One region of the Lysinibacillus sp. FSL W7-1291 genome, then DNA from elsewhere that is predicted to be linked to it. Evidence: riboswitches for the same ligand, from Rfam matches in the RefSeq annotation. Region 1 holds a riboswitch; the other holds the start of a gene.
What was found. Region 1 has a riboswitch for preQ1 ahead of queF (preQ(1) synthase). Riboswitches for the same ligand answer to the same signal wherever they lie in the genome.
Positions count from the first base shown of each region.

Region 2: linked by a shared signal. The riboswitch ahead of NST76_RS02325 (QueT transporter family protein) and the one ahead of queF (preQ(1) synthase) in region 1 are both predicted to bind preQ1.

Region 1 covers NZ_CP151994.1:4,507,850-4,511,045, reverse strand. The annotation lists gene NST76_RS22055 (hypothetical protein) at 1-60, shown strand, start outside; gene NST76_RS22050 (hypothetical protein) at 195-422, opposite strand; gene NST76_RS22045 (restriction endonuclease) at 513-1,424, shown strand; PreQ1 riboswitch class I at 1,633-1,679, shown strand; gene queF (preQ(1) synthase) at 1,807-2,307, shown strand; gene queC (7-cyano-7-deazaguanine synthase QueC) at 2,427-3,086, shown strand; gene queD (6-carboxytetrahydropterin synthase QueD) at 3,090-3,196, shown strand, end outside.
Region 2 covers NZ_CP151994.1:494,035-497,230, reverse strand. The annotation lists gene NST76_RS02335 (ABC transporter permease) at 1-392, opposite strand, end outside; gene NST76_RS02330 (ABC transporter substrate-binding protein) at 477-1,499, opposite strand; PreQ1 riboswitch class I at 1,820-1,864, shown strand; gene NST76_RS02325 (QueT transporter family protein) at 1,871-2,353, shown strand; T-box leader at 2,425-2,624, shown strand; gene trpB (tryptophan synthase subunit beta) at 2,683-3,196, shown strand, end outside.

The sequences.
Region 1 (3,196 bases):
AAATATACAATAGAATTAATTGATGGTGAGTTCTATATTACAGGGTTAGAGATACTATAATTAAAAATGAAGGGAGCGAACTACACTTGCTCCTTCAACTCCTAAAGATAAATAAATGGAGAATTAAAATAAGGAGCAGAAGACTTGTCTATAGATGAGCCTTCCACTCCCTTTCTATTTTAGTAGCAATTTAATTACTCAGTATATGAGACATACTTAGACAATTTAATCCCCTTTTGTACTTCCGTTTTATATGAATCATTTAACCCAGAAGCTTTTATAATTTCTCCAGCACTATATTTATTCTTAAGTAAAGTGGAACCGTATTTTATTCCAAAAAGATGAATGAATGTAACTTTTTCGTTTTCGGGTGCTGAATGGTACATCCTTTTAAGTTCACTACCTAATTCACTTATTGTCATAGAGACTTACCCCCCTAATTATTATTCCTTCTATAAAAATATTAACATATTTTGTTATACTTAGAATAGTTAAGTATGGGAGGTATTTTTATGGCGGTTCCAGGCTATCAGGATTTTATGTATCCGTTTTTAAAACAATTAGAAGATAGAAAAGAGTATAATTTACAAGATTTATATATTATATTAGCCACCCATTTTAAATTGACTGAGGAAGATGTTGCTGAAATACTGCCTAGTGGTAAGCAAACATTATTAGTTAATCGATTAGGTTGGGCAAGAACTTATTTGAAAAAAGCAGGATTAATAAAAGGTGTAAAACGAGCAGTTTTTCAAATTACAGATGAGGGATTAAAAGTTCTTAATGATTCCAGTATAACTAGAATAGATAGAAAATTCTTAACTAGATATCCGAGTTTTAATGAGTTTATTAATAAGGGTTCAGATAATAGCCCAGATACAATACCTGAAAATATAGAAGATAAGACACCATTGGAACTAATCGGAGAAAACTATACTATTCTGAAAAATGAGCTTCAAGATTTATTGTTAGAAAAAATACTTAGTTGCTCACCAAGCTTTTTTGAAAGATTAATTGTAGATTTAATGGTAGCTATGGGATATGGAGGGTCTGTTAAAGACGCTGGAAGAGCTATTGGAAAAACGAATGATGAAGGTATAGATGGTATTATAAAAGAAGATGTTTTAGGGTTAGATATGATTTATCTTCAAGCTAAAAGATGGAAAAAGGATGCTACAGTATCTCGTCCAGATATTCAAACTTTTGTGGGTAGCCTTGTAGGAAAGCAAGCCTCAAAAGGTATTTTTATTACTACTGCAAAATTTTCTAAAGGTTCCATTCAATATGCTAACTCTATTGATAAAAGAGTGATCCTTATTGATGGAGAGCAATTAACGGACCTGATGTTTAAATATAATGTAGGAGTGAGTAACGAGGAAGTTTTTGTTACAAAAAAAGTTGATTTGGATTTCTTTGAGGAATAAGACCTCACTTATCCACATCACGGAGAACCGTACCATAAGTAAGTGCGACGGTTCTAAAGAAAATATAAAAATCCGATTCTAAATCCTTTGAATCAATTCTTTAGTAATGCTTTCAAACCACATTGCATATGGTAAAATTTAAAAAAATCCATTTGACGTTCTGTATTATTTTTTGTACGATATTGAAGAAAAGAATGCCCGGACTAGAACGGGAGAGGTTCATAGCTGATACCCTCTATAAAAAACTATGGAAACATGACAATAATGCCATGTCCATATTGGACGTGGCTTTTTTTTATGTGTTTACGTATGTTTTAAATAGAATGCTTGGTGATGCCTCTCTTGAAAAGTGTTGGGAAACATTTTACAAGGAGGTTTTTTTATGTCTGGCCGAAGTCATGAAGAAGGATTAAAGGATTTAACCCTGTTAGGTAATCAAGGTACAAAGTATTCCTATGATTATGCACCAGAGGTATTAGAGGCAGTGGATAATCTACATGCCAATCGAGATTATTTCGTTAAATTTAATTGTCCAGAGTTCACTAGTTTATGCCCGCTTACAAATCAGCCTGATTTTGCCACGATGTACATCTCGTATATCCCAGATAAAAAAATTGTTGAAAGTAAATCACTAAAGTTGTATTTATTCAGTTTTAGAAATCACGGTGATTTCCATGAAGATTGCGTTAATATCATTATGAATGACTTAATTGCATTGCTTGATCCACGATATATTGAGGTTTGGGGGAAGTTTACGCCACGTGGGGGTATTTCGATCGATCCATGGTGTAACTATGGGAAGCCAGGAACGAAATACGAGGAAATCGCCAATTATCGTTTAATGAACCACGATCTTAATCCAGAAAAAATTGATAATCGATAAATGGAGATTTAAATAGTTCCATCAAGAAAGAGGTTTTTAGCTACCCTCTTAAAAAAACTAAGAAGAAAGCAGCACTTTTTCTTAGAGTGCTGTTTTTTCGATATAAGGGAGTTTTATAGATGAAGCAGGAAAAAGCAATTGTTGTATTTAGTGGAGGTCAGGACAGTACAACTTGTTTGTTTTGGGCAAGGGAACGTTTTAAAGAGGTTGAGGCAGTCACTTTTGATTATGGTCAAAGGCATCGTCTTGAAATTGAATGTGCAAAAGAGATAGCGAGTGAACTTGGAATCAAGCATCATATTCTTGATATGTCACTCCTAAACCAACTTGCTCCGAATGCTTTGACACGACAAGATATTACAGTAGAAGACGGAGATAATGGTGAGCTGCCATCGACTTTTGTGCCTGGTCGTAATCTTCTCTTTCTTTCATTTGCTGGTGTTTTAGCGAGTCAAGTAGGAGCTAAGCATATCGTGACGGGTGTTTGTGAAACAGATTTTAGCGGATATCCAGATTGCCGAGACGTTTTTATTAAATCCTTGAATGTAACGTTAAATTTATCGATGGATGATTCCTTTGTAATTGATACACCGTTAATGTGGCTGGATAAGGCGCACACTTGGGAGCTTGCTGATCGTTTTGGGGCATTGAACTTTGTTCGAGAACGAACGTTGACTTGCTATAACGGTGTCATAGCTGATGGTTGCGGTAAATGCCCAGCATGTAAACTGCGAAACAAAGGGCTTGATGAGTATTTGCGTTATAGGAAGGAGTCTTAAGGTATGTCAGATTTTAGAATCGTCGAGAGGCTCCAAAAAATAGATGTCGATATTCAAAGAAATCAATTGAACTATCATGCAAAGCGTGTTCTTGTAAGCAAAGAATTTAC
Region 2 (3,196 bases), 550 kb from region 1:
TGAAACTTTGAAAAAATCGTTTCTGAGTTTAGTAGTGGAATATTCGGGCGACCTATCGTATTTTCTGCAGTTAACCCCATGATGCGCAGGTTAATCGAGTATAACGCAATCATCATTAAAATCCCTGATAATAGTGGATTAATCTTTCCTTTCGTGTGAAGAATTCCTGTCATACATCCAGCAATAAATCCAGCAACAATTGCCACTAAAGTCGCTAAGATTGGGGAGTAGCCAAGCAAAATCATTGTTGCTGCAGTTGCCGCCCCTGTTACAAAGCTTCCATCAACCGTTAAATCCGGAAAATCTAACACCCGAAACGTTAAATATACACCAAGTGCCATAATTGCATAGATGATTCCTTGCTCCACTGCGCCAAATAATGCTAAAAACATCGTTGAATCATCTCCTAAATCTTTTTATTATTTCTACTGCTTATAAATGAAGATAAAGCGGGGATAGTTCTCCCCCGCTTCCATTTATTTTTCTAGAAGTTCTGCACCCCAAGAATCTTTTATTTCAATTCCTAAATCATCCGCTACTTTTTTATTGATTAATAGTTTCAGATTTTGCGGATATTGTGCTGGCGTCTCGGCAGGTGTTGCTTCACCTTTTAAAATTTTCACAGCCATTTGACCAGCCTCATAACCAATATCGAAATATTCAAAACCATAAGCAGCTAAACCGCCTCGTGCAACAGAGTCTAGCTCTCCCACAACAAGTGGTAATTCATTTGTATTGGCAACATCAATAACAGACTCTAAAGCAGAAACTACTGTATTATCAGTAATAATATAGAAAGCCTCTACCTTACCAATTAGTGATTCTGTTGCTTGTTTTACATCTGCCGAAGTAGATGCTGACGCTTCTACTACTGTTAAGCCTTGTTCATCCATCACCTTTTTCACTTCTTTAACTTGTGCAACAGAGTTTTGCTCACCAGCATTGTAGACCATCCCTACTTTTTTGGCGCCAAGCTCTTTTAGGAATGCGACTGTTTTAGAAATCGTTTCAGGATGTAAATCAATTGTTCCTGTAACATTTTTTCCTGGCTTCTCCATTGATTCGATTAACTGTGCACCAACAGCATCTGTGACAGATGTGAAGATAATTGGAATATCACTTGTGGCTGTTGCCGCTGCTTGTGCAGAAGGTGTGGAGTTAGCAAAAATTAAATCTACGTTTGCACTTACTAGATTGTTAGCAATCGTTGTGTTAAGACTGTTATCTCCTTGTGCAATTTGTGGATCGTAGTCAACTTTTAAGCCAGCATCTTCAATTGCCTTTTTAAAGCCTTCCGTTGCTGCGTTTAATGATGGATGCTCTACAATTTGAGTAATCCCGATTTTATATGTTTTATCCTCTGTATTCCCGCTCTCACTTGCATTGTTTGATTCATTCCCTTTTGAATTTGTTGAACTAGATCCGCCACTACCGCAAGCAGCAAGTAGTAACACTAATCCAAAAAGAAGGAATGAAAGCTTTTTTACACTGTTCTTCACAAATAATCCCCCCGATTATATTCTCAATATCTATCACACTTTATCCAAACAAAGTGTGAATGTATCGCTATATTATCGTTATTATCAAGCTCCGTCAACAACATTATGAATGTTCTGACTTTTAAAACTGACGAAACATTTTAGTTTTTCATTCAATTCGCCGCTTTAAACCGCTAAACTACGCTATTTTAGTTAATTGCTTTCTTTTTAAAAAATAGTAAAAAATATTTATGACAATTTTACGAAGTGTGTCATATAGACAAAAAGTCTGACATTTGACTTCTGCTAGATATCTATAATAAAATATTATCTTGTGTGAAAGCACCGTGGTTCGTAACCATCCCACGCAAAAAAACTAAGGAGAAATGAATATGAAGATAAAATTTTTAGCAGCAAGTGGTATTATTGCAGCGCTATATATTGCGGTGACAATGCTTGTTGCACCGTTTGGTTTTACAGAGGTACAATTCCGTGTATCTGAAATGTTTAACCATTTGGTTGCCTTTAACCCACGCTTTGCCGTAGGGATCATTATTGGTGTATTGATCTCTAATCTATTTTCACCACTTGGCATTTACGATTTAGTGTTTGGTGTTGGTCATTCGATGATTACACTTGGACTGTTCATTTTAATCTGTAAATATGTCAAAAATATTTGGGCACGTTTAATTATTAATACATTATTATTTACTTGCACAATGTTTATTATTGCCTTCGAGTTGAATTTGGCCTTAGAACTACCATTCTTCTGGACTTGGCTAACAGTGGCGGCAGGTGAATTTATTGTGTTAGCTGTTGGTGCACCGATTATGTATGCACTCAATAAACGCCTTCACTTTCATCATTTGATTTAACAGACGAGTCTTTTTAGATTCGTCTTTTTTTCTTGACACTATTCTGAAAATAAACTACAATTCTTTCTAATATAAATGCAAGGAAGAAGAGTAGTAGCAAGCATGGTTACTTTCAGAGAGCTGGTGAATGGTGCAAACCAGTAGTAGATACTTGTGAATGGACTTCAGAGCAGCCTTATTAAATGTAAGGCCGATTCACTCCCCGTTATCGGAGTAAGAAAGCGCGCAAAAATTGCGAATGAAGGTGGCACCACGGTTACTCGTCCTTTTTAAGAGGATTAGAGTGGCTTTTTTTTATGGAAAAATTAGCATAGAGGAGTCGAGTAAAGATGAGTAAAGTAGTAGAGAAAAAAGGTTATTTCGGAGAATTTGGCGGAAGCTTTGTTCCAAAGGAGCTTCAAAATGTCTTAACTATTCTAGATGAGCATTTCCAAAAGTTTAAAGATGATGAAGAATTTAAAAAAGAATTGGATTACTATTTCCGTGAGTATGTTGGTCGTAAATCCCCACTTTATTTTGCAGAAAATTTAACAAAGCAATTGGGTGGCGCAAAAATTTATTTAAAACGTGAAGATCTTAACCATACAGGCTCACATAAAATTAATAATGTATTGGGACAGATTTTACTAGCCAAACGTATGGGGGCAAATCGCGTTATTGCCGAAACAGGTGCAGGTCAACATGGTGTAGCAACTGCGACTGCTTGTGCCATGTTTGGAATGGATTGCACTATTTATATGGGCTTAGAGGATACAAAACGTCAAGCATTGAACGTGTTTCGCATGGAGCTTCTTGGCGCGAAAGTAGTAGCTGTTGATAAAGGGCAAGGACGTTTAAAGGATG